3 regions of the Streptomyces sp. WZ-12 genome follow, and region 2 is predicted to be linked to each of the others. Evidence: riboswitches for the same ligand, from Rfam matches in the RefSeq annotation. Region 2 holds a riboswitch; each other region holds the start of a gene.
The links. Region 2 has a riboswitch for magnesium ahead of PV796_RS37705 (NRAMP family divalent metal transporter). Riboswitches for the same ligand answer to the same signal wherever they lie in the genome.
Positions count from the first base shown of each region.

Region 1: another riboswitch for magnesium. It lies ahead of PV796_RS04525 (NRAMP family divalent metal transporter); the one in region 2 lies ahead of PV796_RS37705 (NRAMP family divalent metal transporter).
Region 3: another riboswitch for magnesium. It lies ahead of PV796_RS07025 (NRAMP family divalent metal transporter); the one in region 2 lies ahead of PV796_RS37705 (NRAMP family divalent metal transporter).

Region 1 is NZ_CP118574.1:1,108,060-1,112,494, reverse strand. It holds gene PV796_RS04530 (SpoIIE family protein phosphatase) at 1-639, opposite strand, end outside; M-box (ykoK) riboswitch at 1,047-1,220, shown strand; gene PV796_RS04525 (NRAMP family divalent metal transporter) at 1,521-3,170, shown strand; gene PV796_RS04520 (hypothetical protein) at 3,299-3,637, shown strand; gene PV796_RS04515 (hypothetical protein) at 3,791-4,066, shown strand; gene PV796_RS04510 (winged helix-turn-helix domain-containing protein) at 4,123-4,435, shown strand, end outside.
Region 2 is NZ_CP118574.1:8,605,580-8,610,014, forward strand. It holds gene PV796_RS37705 (NRAMP family divalent metal transporter) at 1-1,249, opposite strand, end outside; M-box (ykoK) riboswitch at 1,714-1,891, opposite strand; gene PV796_RS37710 (hypothetical protein) at 2,142-2,525, opposite strand; gene PV796_RS37720 (trypsin-like serine peptidase) at 3,313-4,413, opposite strand.
Region 3 is NZ_CP118574.1:1,643,419-1,647,853, reverse strand. It holds gene PV796_RS07030 (MgtC/SapB family protein) at 1-430, opposite strand, end outside; gene PV796_RS07025 (NRAMP family divalent metal transporter) at 491-2,158, opposite strand; M-box (ykoK) riboswitch at 2,455-2,625, opposite strand; gene PV796_RS07020 (hypothetical protein) at 2,781-3,560, shown strand; gene pls (epsilon-poly-L-lysine synthase Pls) at 4,007-4,435, shown strand, end outside.

The DNA of each region.
Region 1 (4,435 bases), 7.5 Mb from region 2:
ACGTCGCAGCCTGGTGGTGATCACCCAGGTGGCGGCGGTGGCGAGCACCAGCGCCGCGGCGCTGATGCCGAAGATCGCCGGGAGGTGGGCGGCGATGGCGCGGCTGACGCTCGCCACCTTCATCCCCGCGGACACCAGGCCCACCACCGAGCCGTGGGCGTCGGTGACCGGGACCACGGCCTGCACCTCGTGTCCGAGCGGGCCGTTCACGCTCTCCACCGCCACCTTGCCGGCCAGCGAGGGCTTGATGTCGCCGACGAAGCGCTTGCCGATCTCCGCGGGCTCGGGGTGGGTGTAGCGGATGCCGTGGGTGTTCATCACGACGATGAAGTCGACCCGCGCGCGGTTCCGGGCGGCCTCGGTGAGGGGTTGCAGCGTCTTCGTCGGGTCGGGGGAACGGAGCGCGGCCGGCAGCCCGGGGGAGTGCGCGAAGGTCTCCGCGACGGCCACCGAGCGGTTGCGCGCCTCCTGCTCGGCGTCGTGCCGGGAGGTCAGCAGCAGCGCCCCCAGTACGCCCAGGACCACCAGGAGACCGACGACGAGTTGGAGCAGGAAGACCTGCCCCGCGACGCTCTGCGGGCGTCGTTCGGTCAGTGACCGTACCGTTGCGCGCCGATATCGGCCGGACCCTGCGGCCATGCTGCTATTTCTAACACTCCCGGGGCAGGGCTGCCCATGGATGCGCGGCGATCCGTTACGGAACGTGATCGAGGGGGCGGCTTGCGCACTCCCCGGCGTTGGTGCGGGATGGCGTCTCGACCGAGGAGCGCGGGTCCGGGCGGTCGGGCCTGATGGGTGGGAGTAGCGGGAGGGACCGGTGGATGGTGTCTGGTGGGCGCAGCCGCGGGCACCGTCTGGGGCTTCCCGTTCGCGGAGTCCGCGGCGCCGTCCAACTCGGCCCGAGCGGCGCGCAGTTGCCCTGTTCGTCACCCCAACCGCTGGGTGGCCGTGCCGGGTTCGCCGACGCGTCCGCCGTCAAGGTTCGGTCAAGTAGTTGCGTCCATGTGCAAGTAGACCGGTATGCTGCTGGGCATTCGAGGAAATCGAAGGCACCTCGTTCGGTGAGGCGTCTGCACGGACACAGGCCACTGACCCCACGACGTCGAGAGACGCCCAGGTTCAGGACAGGTCTCCCCGGGTTAAGGGGTGACCCCAAGTGGCTGCCCCGGCAAGGGGATTACGCCGTGGAGTGCCAAAGCTCTGACGAGTAGGGGTGAGCCGGCCCGTGCGCCGGTCCGCTCCTTGCCGTGCCCGTGATGGCGCCCCGGGCGCCCCGGCCGGGAGGAGGCGAGGGACATGGACGGCCATTGCAGTAGTCCGGGCCACAGTTGGCCCCGCACCCGTATGTCCTCGTTGACCTCCGGCACGCGGTAACACCCCTCCTCTCCACGCCCGCTTCCGCCCGTCCGCGGCCCCACCGGCACGGCTCCCCGCCGTCCCGGCACCCGGGCTGCCCACTCGCGGAACGGTGCCGCCGCGTGCCCCCGAACCTCCCCCGGACGGGGGACCGGGAGGCCGTCATGACCGAACTGTCCACCACCGCACCGCCCACCCCGACGCCGTCCTCCGCGGTCCTCGACGACGCGCACACCGGCGACATCCGGGGCGCGCTCGGCACCATCCGGCAGGGCGACACCGCCCCGCGCCGGGGCCTGTCCGCCAAGCTCAAGACCCTGTTGGCGATCGTCGGCCCGGGCCTGATCGTGATGGTCGGCGACAACGACGCCGGCGCCTTCGGCACCTACACACAGGCCGGCCAGAACTACGGCACCAGCCTGCTGTGGACCCTGCTGCTGCTCGTCCCCGTGCTCTACGTCAACCAGGAGATGGTGCTCCGGCTCGGCGCCGTCACCGGGGTCGGGCACGCCCGGCTCATCCTGGAGCGGTTCGGGAAGTTCTGGGGCGCGTTCTCGGTCATCGACCTCTTCCTGCTCAACGCCCTCACCCTCGTCACCGAGTTCATCGGCATCACCCTCGCGGTCGGCTACCTCGGGCTGCCGAAGGTGCCGAGCGTGCTGGTGGCGGCGGCGATCGTGGTGATGGCCGCGTCGACCGGCTCGTTCCGCCGGTTCGAGCGCACCGCGATAGCCCTGTGCGCGGGGTCGCTGCTGCTGGTGCCGATCTACTTCATCGTGCACCCGCCGGCGGCGCAGATGGCGCACGACTTCGTCGTCCCGGGCCTGCCGCACCACTCCCAACTGTCGGACGTGATGCTGCTGATCATCGCCATCGTGGGGACCACCGTCGCCCCCTGGCAGCTCTTCTTCCAGCAGTCCTACGTCATCGACAAGCGCATCACCCCGCGCTTCATGCGCTACGAGAAGGCCGACCTGTGGATCGGCATCGCCGTCGTGGTCGTCGGCGCCGCCGCGATGATGGGGTTCTGCGCGGCCGCGTTCGCCGGGCACGGCGAGTTCGGCAACTTCACCGACGCCGAGGACGTGGCCGCCGGCCTGACGAAGTACGCCGGCCGGACCGCCGGCGTGCTGTTCGCCATCGCCCTGCTGGACGCCTCCATCATCGGCGCCTCGGCCGTCTCGCTCTCCACCGCCTACGCCATCGGCGACGTGCTGGGCCTGAAGCACTCGCTGCACCGCGGCGTGCGCAGCGCCAAGGGCTTCTACGCGGTCTTCGCCGGGCTCATCCTGGCCGCCGCGGTCATCGTGGTCATCCCCGGCTCCCCGCTCGGGCTGCTCACCGAGGGCGTGCAGACCCTCGCCGGGGTGCTGCTGCCCTCCGCCTCGGTCTTCCTGCTGCTGCTCTGCAACGACAAGGCCGTGCTCGGACCGTGGGTCAACGGGCGGGCGATGAACGTCTTCACGTCCTTCGTCGTCGCCGTCCTGGTCGCCCTCTCCATCATCCTGACCGCCGCCGTGCTGTTCCCGCACATCAGCTCGGACGCGATCCTCGACATCATGGGCGTCTGCGGCGTCGCCGGCATCCTCGCCCTCGGCTACGCCGAGGCTCGCCGGCGCCGCAAGGGCTGGGCACTGGCCGCGCGCGTGGACCGCACGGGCAAGGAGGAGTGGCGGATGCCGCCGCTCGACCACCTGCCCACGCCGATCATCTCCACCGGCCGCAAGGTGGGCCTCACCGCCCTGCGGGCCTATCTGCTGGCCGCGATGGTCCTGGTCGCCGTCCGCATCGTGCAACTCGCCCTGGGGCACTGAGCGTTGTCACGCGCGTAGTCCGGGATGGCGTGTCCGCCGTTTCACCGTCCCGGGGCCGGCCAGTCACCCGCACTCCTGCCGGCCGGCAAGCCCACACCGCACCGAACAGAGAGGGGAGGGCAGCAGTCATGCGCCTCCTGAACCAACTGAACCAACTGGACCGACTCCCGCGTCCCCGTACCGGTTCCGATCGGCGCCGCGATCGGCAGGCCGTCCCCGACCACCGCTGCCCGCGGGTCCGACTGGCCCTGCACGACGGGGCCGAGCGCACCTACCTGTTGGAAACGCCGGACAACTGCACGCTCTGCCCGGGCCCGCAGACGTCCTACGAGCCGCGGGTCCACCTGGCCTACCTCCTCGCCCGGCAGGGCCACGATGCCCACTGGTTGGCCGACTTCGCCGATCTTCCGCTCCCCGCGGCCGATCGCCTCACCGAGGCGGCGGCCACGCCGCGGGGTCGCGCCTGACGTTGCGGGAGCACGGGGCCGGTCCCTGAGCCGGCCCCCAGGGGCCCGGCTCGCGGATCCAGACAACTCCCTTACGGCTTAAGCAACTTGCCCCTCTCCTCTTCCCTCCTTTCCCTTCCCCTTTTCCGCCATCCGCACGGAGGCGAGTGCGCCATGTCCGTTCTGTCCGTGATCCACATCCGTCCGCTGCGCTCGCCCGCGGCCCCGACCGCCCCGTCCGCCCACGCCGTCAGGACCGTCCTGCGCGGTGTCGTCGAGCGGCTCGCCCGAGGTGCCGTCGACAGCCCCGTCCTGCACGTGTTGGAGCCGCCGGCCACTCGGCGGCCGTCGGCGGACCGCACCCGCCGGCGCCCGCGCGCCCACTGGCGCTCCGTCGCCGACCCCGATGGCCGTCGTCGACTGGAAGCCCACTGGCGGCCCGAGGCGTGACCGCGACCCACCAGACACCCCCTCCCCAACCGTCGCCCGGAAGGTCAGAAACCGCCATGTGCCTGCGTTACGCACGCCTCCACCATGCCCACGGGAACTGCAGGTTCGGGATACCGGACGCCGGACCCCCGCAGGCCCCGGACCGCGGGTCCGTCGCCGCCGGCGCGGGCCCCGCCCCCAGCGGGCCGCGCCACCGGGTGGCCGGCCTGATGGTGGACACCGAACAGCGCACCGCCCGCGCGGGCGGGCGCGATCTCGTCCTGACCTTCATGGAGTTCGAGCTGCTGGCCCATCTCGTCGCGCACCCCCGGCGGGTGCACTCCCGGCGTCACCTGCTGACGACGCTGTGGGGGCACACGGCGGTCAGCG
Region 2 (4,435 bases):
GTGCCAGTGAGAGCAGCACCAGCGTCCAGACGATCAGGCCCGCGACGATGTTCTGCTTGGCGGTGTTCACCCACGGGCCCAGCACCGGCCGGTCGTTGCACAACAGGACGAGGAAGACGGTTGCCGAAGGGAGCAGGACCCCCGCCAGTGCCTGGACGCCCTGGGTGATCAGGCCCTGGACCTGGTCGTTCGCCGCGAGTGTGACCGTGGCGGAGATGCCGATCAGGAGGGCGTAACCGACGTAGAACAAGGGAGCCTCGGACATCTTCCAGTGCAGCGAGTGCCGCTTTTTGAAGGTGTCCCCGAAGGTGTAGGCGGTGGCCAGTCCCACGGCGTTGGCGCCGATGAGGGCGGTGTCCAGCAGGAGGATCGCGAACAGCGCCCCCAGGGCCGAACTTCCGTGTTCCCGCAGCCCGTTCGCCACACCACCGGCGTCGCTGAACTGACCGAACAGGTCCGTGCCGTGGAAGACGAAGGCCGCGGTCGCCATGATCGCCGCACCGCCGGCCATGACGACAGCGATGCCGATCCACAGGTCCGCGCGCTCGTAACGGATCCAACGCGGCGTGATCCGCTTGTCCACCACGTTCGACTGCTGGAAGAACAGCTGCCACGGGGCGACGGTGGTACCGACGATGGCGACGATCACGAGCAGCAGCGTGGAGTCGAGCCCGCCGGGGAACTGCGGGATCAAACCCTGAGCGGCCGTGCCGACCTTCGGATGAGCCAGCAGCGCCATGGGGAACATCACCACGTTCACCGCGATCAGCAGGAACAAGAACCGCTCCCAGCGCCGGAAGGACCCCCCGGCCACCACGGCGAACAGCAGCACGGCAGCCATCGGGACGGCCACGTACGCGGGTATCCCGAAGTAGCTCAGTGCCTGGGAGACGCCGGTGAACTCGGTCACGATCGTCAGCGCGTTGACCAGGAACAGATCACCGACGCTGAAGGCACCCCAGAACGTGCCGAACCGTTCGAAGATCAGCCGGGCGTGCCCGACACCGGAGACCGCTCCGAGACGGACCACCATCTCCTGGTTGACGTAGAGCACCGGGATCAGCAAAGCCAGGGTCCACAGCAGCTTCATGCCGTAGTTCTGGCCTGCCTGAGCGTACGTCGACACGCCGCCGGCGTCGTTGTCCCCGACCATCACGATCAGTCCGGGCCCCATGATCACCAGTAGCGCGCGGATGCGCTGCCCCCACGACCGCCGCCGACCGCTGTCCCCTTGGCGGATGGTTCCCAACGCACCGACGATGTCCCCGACATGCGCGGGATCCTGCACCGCCGTGCCAACAAGGGCACGGCTCCCTTCCTGACGGGGATCTTGATCGGGAGTCTGCCGAGTGATGCCAAAAGCCATGTATCTGCCTCCCTGAACCGTACGCCCACAGGCGGGAGCACCCGCGTACGGGCGTGGCGAAAAACGGCTCCATGGCGAGCCGTTGAAGAGCGATGAAGAGCCAACGGGCGGACGTCTGGCGGCGCCGCTGGAACGAAAGCGAGCCGCCGCGCGGCATCCCGTTGACCGTGGAATGCGCGGCACGCCTCACGCGCGGTCACAGCGCGAGGGAATGACTCAGGCGTCTACCTTCACGAGGCCAGGCTGCATGTGAGGCCGCGTATGTCCATCAGGAACCATCCTGACCACCTCCAATATTGGATGCGTCGTTACGCTCACGACAGGGAAGCCTTCCTGCCTGCGCCGGACAGACACCCTCCACGTAAGAGCTTCGACACTGCACGGCGTATCCCCACCCGGACGGGCGGGAAGCCACTTGGGGTCACCCCTTAAGCCGAGGAGACCTGTCCTGATCCTGGGCGTCTCTCGACGTCGTCGGGTCAGTGGCCTGTATCCGTGCAGACGCCTCACCGAACGAGGTGCCCGTTTCCAGCCACCGGAACGCTACCCCACTTGCGTCACCGCGCAAATGAACACCGCTTCAACAACCCCCCAAGAAATCAACGCAGTTGAGGAAAAGTCCCATGCCTGCGGACGGTCTGACCCCGCGCGAGCCGCCTGCACGGAAGCCTGCTCCGACGTCGAAAGTGGCGTGCGTGGCCCGGGTGGCCGATCAGCAAAGGCCGAGGGGCTGCTACGAAGTCCGCGCAGCGGCGCTCGCTCGGGTTGTCCCCGCTCAGGCCGTTCCCTGGGAGGGTTTCTCGTCGTCCGGACCGGGTGGCCGGGGAGGGGCCGAGGGGGTGTTCTTGGTGTGCAGGTGCCAGCGCACGTTGCGTACACCGGGCTCGCGGGTCAGGTGGACGACGAGCCGTTCCAGCGCGGCGGTGGCGGAGGCGTCCGGGGTGAGGGCGACTTGCGCGAGCACGCTGACTCTGCCGTCCGGCCTGACGGTGCACCGACTGTCCACTCGCACGTCGGTGCCTGTGAACATGTGCGAGAACAGGGTGAGCGTCTTGTTCATCGCGTGCCCGTCGCACACGGCCTGGAGGGCGCAATGCACCGTCAGGGGGCGTGCGGGGTCCTTGAGGCGCCGGAAGCCTGGACGGGGTAGAAGGTGCATGGGCGCATCCTGGAAGAGTCAGTCAACGGCGAGGGAAATGACGCCAGTTGATGAGCCGTGAAGGAACGAAGGGCGAGGCGGGCCGGACTGTTGCGAAGCGAGGGCCGTCCAGCGGTCAATGTTCGTGCAGGAGCCTCGCCAGTGAGGTGCCTGCTGATGCCTGAGCGTAGTGCCATGATTGCACCTGGGCGCAAGTGTTGCCCCAACCTTGGCTCGATGGCACCCCCAACTCCTGCCAGCGGTAAGCCCCTTGCGCCAGTAGGTCGGAGCGCCCCAGCGGTGAAAAGCCTGCGTCCCCGCCACCGCGTACTGCTGTACTGCGGCAGGGGCTTCTGGCTCGACGTCGACACCACCTCCGACTGCGGCGACGGCCTGCGGATCGCGGGCTACAGCAACCCGGCCGGCCAGTCGGCGATCCCACACGCGTGGGCGCTGCCGGCCAGTCACCCTCGGCGATCAACTCGCTTGTGGTCTGGGAGACATGCGTGTTGGCAGTACGGGAGCCGGTCGAGGAGGTCGGCTCCCGCTGCTCACGCATACTGCGGTCGGTCGTCAGAGCCCTTGCTGCCATCGAGTACTTCTGACCGGTTTCATGCCGAGGACGCCTGTTGGGCGCTGGAGTAGGTCGCGGACGCTGGTGCTTCGAAGGCCGCCGACCTCAGTTGAAGCCCCTGGTCAGCCACCACTACTCGGCGAAGGGCGAGCCCGACACCTGTCTATCCTGCGCCAAGTACCCACAACCGCACCGGACATGAGAACAGAGTGCGTCCTCTGGCGCGGGTGGTCTTCATCCTGTGCTGGCAGTGGCCGGATCGTAGGAGTGTGGGCGCAGAACGGCGCGGCCTGCGTTGGCGTCGTTGTAGAGGTCTTGGGCGTCCTTGCCGTACAGGGGTGAGTAGGTGACGTTGTCGGCGTTGGCATCGTTCCCGCCGCCGTTGTAGCCGCCAACGCTGCCGATGACCCTGCCGGTCTCGGTGGAAGGGTTGTAGTCACTGATCCACGGGCCTCCGGAGACGCCCCCGTAGAAGCCGTTGCACTCCATTTGCATCTGCCGAAAGCCCAGCAGCCGCTTGGTGGCGACGTCGCAATGGACGGCCTTGTGGGCGGGGTTGACCGCGGCGGAGTAGGGATAGCCGATCACCGTGACGTGGTTGTTGTACCGCGGGGTCTGGGCGAACGTCAGGGCCCCGGTGACGTCTTCGAGCCTCTTGCCCCTGTCGTTCGCGTCGACCTGGACAAAGGCCAGATCCAGGTCTGATACCGCTTGCTTGGTGTTGGCCCGGTAGCGCGGGTCCACGAACAGGCGGGTCGCCGGGTAGAACCCGTGGGGTTGGGCGGCGGCGGAGTATCCGAAATGGTAGTCGGGCACGAAGATCGCGTGCCTGGCGTGGGTGAGGCCGAGGGCGCAGTGCCCGGCCGTCAGGACAAGACTGTGCCCGCCGCTGTGCACCACACTGCCTGTGCAGTACGTGGCCTTACCGCTCACCGGGCTGCCGTCGTAGAAGAACGTTCCCACCATGGGCATCCCCTCGAAGTGCTCGGCCGTCCGGGGAAGCACACCAGCGAGGCTGAGTTGTTCGAGGGCTTCCGACAGGTCCGAACCCAGCCGAACGACGCGTGCCACGTCGACGGGGAGCGCTTCGCCCATACGCTGCGCGGTCCAGTACGCTCCCTCCTGCCGGCTCCGCGCCGGTCCCGGGAGGGGCAGGTGGCCCAACAGGCCCGAGACCAGGGGGACTTTGTCGCGGCCTGCTGGTCGAACGAGTTCGCTCGAATCCTGTCCCGCGGATGCCGGGGCCACCAGCCCCTGGTCGAGGCCGACGCTGAGCGCGTAAGCGCACAACGCCAACCCCACCGCTCCCATCAGCTTTTTCCTACGCACTGCCATCGAAAACCCCTTTCAGGGCGAG
Region 3 (4,435 bases), 7.0 Mb from region 2:
ACCCGGAGGCCGGCGCCCGGTCCAGCAGCCGGCCGGCCGGGCGCAGGACGAGGTGGACGCCGAGGACGGCGAGGGTGCCGATGGCGGCGAGTTCGAGCCGTCCCGAGGCGGCCAGCACGCCGACCGCGGCGGAGCACCACAGGGTGGCGGCGGTGTTCAGCCCGCGGACCCCCGCGCCGTCGCGGAGGATCACGCCGCCGCCGAGGAAGCCGATGCCGGAGACGACGTACGAGGCGACCCTGGTCGGGCTGCCGGAGTCGCCGACGGCGGTGCTGTAGAGGACGAAGAGGGTGGCGCCGGCGGCGACCAGCGCGTTGGTGCGCAGCCCCGCCATGCGGGCCCGCCACTGGCGCTCGACACCGATGAGCGCTCCGCAGGCCACGCCGGTGGCGAGCCGGATCACGAAGTCGACGAGGGACAGGGAGTGCATGGCAGCGCCTCCTTTGGGGCTGGTGGGGTGTGGCGGGCAGGGGTGACGGCGGCCGAACGGTCAGTGGCCGAGGGCCACTTCGACGACCTTGATGATGACCAGGACCATCGCGACCAGCAGATAGGTCCGCAGGGCGGTCAGGCCGACCTTGTGGCCGGTCGAGAGGACCGGCTTGGGCAGGGTCTCCAGCGGCGGCATCCGCCAGTCGTCGCGGCCGGTGCGGTCCACCGGCCGGCCGCCGCGCGCCCAGCCCTTGCGGCGGCGCCGCAGCTCCGCGTACCCCAGCGCCAGCACCCCGGCCGCGCCGCAGCCGGCCATGATGCCGAGGATGGCGGAGGCGCCGATGTCCGGGAAGAGCACGGCGGCGGTGAGGATGACCGAGAGGGTGACCAGGACGCCGACGACGGCGGCCGTGAAGGCGTTGGTGCGGCGGCCGTTGACCCACGGGCCGAGCACCGTGCGGTCGTTGCACAGCAGGAGCAGGAAGACCGACGCGGACGGCAGCAGCACCCCGGCCAGCGTCTGCACGCCCTCGGTGAGCAGGCCGAGCGGGGAGCCGGGGATCAGCACGATCGCGGCGGCCGCGGCGACCAGCCCGGCGTAGACGGCGTAGAAGCCCTTGGCGCCGCCGATGCCGCGGTGCAGGGAGTGCTTGATGCCGAAGACATCGCCGATGGCGTAGGCGGTGGACAGGGAGACGGCGAAGGCGCCGATGATCGAGGCGTCGAGCAGGGCGATGGCGAAGAGGACCCCGGCCAGTTTGCCGGCGTGCGCGGCCAGGCCGTGCGCGATGCCGGCGGTGTCGGTGAACGCGCCGACGCCGTGGGTGCCGGCGAAGGCGGCGGCCGTGCACCCCATCAGGGCGGCGCCGCCGATCACCACGATGGCGATGCCGATCCACAGGTCGGCCTTCTCGTACGACATGAAGCGCGGCGTGATGCGCTTGTCGATGACGTAGGACTGCTGGAAGAAGAGCTGCCAGGGGGCGACGGTGGTGCCGACGATGCCGATGATCAGCAGCATCACGGTGGACAACTGGCCGGCGCCGCCGGGGAGATGGGGGACGACGAAGTCGTGGGCCATCTGACCGGTGGACGGGTGGACCATGAAGTAGAGCGGGACGAGCAGCAGCGAGGCCGCGCACAGTCCGATGGCGATCCGCTCGAACCGCCGGAACGATCCGGTGAAGGCGGAGGCGATGATCACGGCGGCGGCCAGCACCACCGCGCCGACCTTCGGCAGGCCCAGGTAGCCGGCGGCCAGCGTGATGCCGATGAACTCCGTGACCAGGGTGAGGGCGTTGAGCAGGAAGAGGTCGATGACCGAGAACGCGCCCCAGAACTTCCCGAACCGCTCCAGGATGAGCCGGGCGTGCCCGACCCCGGTGACGGCGCCGAGCCGGAGCACCATCTCCTGGTTGACGTAGAGCACCGGCACCAACAGGAGCAGGGTCCACAGCAGATGCGTGCCGTAGTTCTGGCCGGCCTGGCCGTAGGTGGCGAAGGCGCCGGCGTCGTTGTCGCCGACCATCACGATCAGGCCCGGGCCGACGATCGCCAACAGGGTCTTGAGCTTGGCGGACAGGCCCCGGCGCGGGGCGGTGTCGTCGTGCCGGATGGTGCCGAGCGCGCCGCGGATGTCGCCGATGTGCGCGTCGTCGAGGACGGCGGTGGGCGGCGCCGTCGGGGGCGCGGCGGGGGCCGTGGGGCGGATGGTGGTCTCGGTCATGGCTACCTCCCAAGTGCCCCTTGAAGGGGCGGAGTTGGGGGCACGCTGCAGCCATCCTCCCTGCGCGGGCGCGCAGCACGACCTCCCGTGCCGGCGGCGGGCCGTACGGGGCGTGATGCGGCGGGATGCCGCGCAGGGAAGGTGGTTACCGCGTGCCGGAAGAATGCGAGGGCAGGCGGAGCAGGGGCCGTTGATGGCCCGGACTACTGCATTCCATGTCTCTCGCCTCCTTCCGGTCGGGGCGCCTGGGTGCGCCGTCGTCGATCCGGTAAGGAGCGGACCAGTCGCCGTCGACTGGTTCACCCCCACTCGTCAGAGCTTTGGCACGTCACGGCGTAGCCCCGTGCGGGGCAGCCACCTGGGGTCACCCCTTGGGCCGGGGAGACCTGTCCTGATCCGGAGCGTCTCTCGACGGGTGGGATCAGTGGCCTGTGTCCGTGACGACGCCTCACCGAACGAGGTGACCGCTGTCAAAACCTCTAGGAGCTTAGACCTGCCGGCGGAGGTACTTGCGCGGAAGTGCAAGTTTTTGACCGACTCTTAACCAAGCGGCCACCTTTGGATCCCGCCGCCCCGGCCGAGCCGCTGGACACCGCCCGGCTCCCGGGTGAGCATGATCCGCATGTCCGAGCACCCCCGGCCCGACGAGGCGGGCGACCGCGGCACCCCGGCCGAGCGACTGGACCTCATCGAGGCGCTGTTGGCGCCGGCGGTGGCGGGGTGGGACGAGGCCGGGCGGCGGCTGCGGCCGGCCTGGCGACGGGTCACCCGCGGCGAACCCCGCTGGCCGTCGACGCTGGCGGTGCTGGTGGCGGTGGTGCTCCAGTGGCGGCTGCCGGCGCGGCTGGCGATCCATCCGGGGTGGCTGCTGCCGGGGCTGGAGACGGTGCTGCTGCTCGTCCTGGTGGCGGCCGACCCGGTCCGCATCGAGCGGGCCTCCCGGCTCTACCGGTGGGCGGGGCTGGCGTTGATCGCGTTGATCAGCGCGGCGAACGGCTGGTCCGCGGTGCACCTGGTGATCGGCCTGGTGCGCGGCACGGAGGGCGAGGACGCCGCGGCGCTGCTGGCCACCGGCGGCGCCATCTGGGTCACCAACGTCCTCGCCTTCGCGCTCTGGTACTGGGAGTGGGACCGCGGCGGACCGGTCGCCCGGGTCCATGCGGTGCGCCGCTACCCCGACTTCCTCTTCCCGCAGATGGCGACGCCGGCGCTGGCCCCGGAGCACTGGGAGCCGCAGTTCGCCGACTACCTGTACCTGTCCTTCACCAACGCCACCGCGTTCAGCCCGACCGACGTGATGCCGCTGACCCGTTGGGCGAAGCTGCTGATGCTGTTGCAGTCGGCGGTCTCGCTGCTGACCGTCGTGCTCGTGGTGGCCCGCGCGGTGAACATCCTCAAGTGACGTGCCGTCAGGCGTCGTTGGCGGCGAAAAGGCTGCGGCCCGGTGTGTGAAGGTCGCGTTGCGAGGGTATGGCGACGTCATGACGGGGTGATGAGACCGCCGTGAGAAGACGATGAACATGTGCGTGAAGATGCAAATACTTGGCGAAGCCTTGACCGCGCGGGCCGTGACCAATCGATGATGCGTCTCTGACCTGCGGTTTTGTCTCACGGCGTTGAAGATCCCGAAAACAATCTCCGCCCGGAGTCAATTCTTTCCCACGTCATGGTTGGGCTCCGCGGTCGGTTTGCCCGTGCGGCCTGCCCAAGTGGCCCGCCGGGGCTTTCACAACGTGTTCGAATACTGGATTGGGGTGCGCGACCGGCGAACCCGTGCCTGGTCAGCGGCATCTGTAGGGGCGAATGTCCGAGGGTCTCCACCCACCGGCACCGAACAAAGGCATATCGATGTCGTCGCCCCTTCTCGAATCGTCCTTCGAGCCGTCAGAGCCCGCGGCTCCGCGGGCGGTATACCGCACCGCCGGCACCCCCGCCCCGCGGACTCTGCTCGACGTGCTCGACGCCACCGCCGCCGCACACCCCCAGGCGCTCGCCCTGGACACCGGCGCCGAGGCGATCACCTACCACGACCTGTGTAGCGAGATCGAACGACGCGCGCGACAGCTCCGGCAGCAAGGGATCGGCCCCGGTGACCGGGTCGGCGTGCGCGTGCCGTCCGGAACCGCCGAGCTGTACCTCTCGATCCTCGCCGTCCTGCGCAGCGGCGCCGCATACGTACCGGTCGACGCCGATGACCCCGACGAGCGGGCCGCCACCGTCTTCCGGGAGGCCGCCGTCTGCGCCGTCCTCGGCCCGGACGCCCCGCCGCTCGGACTG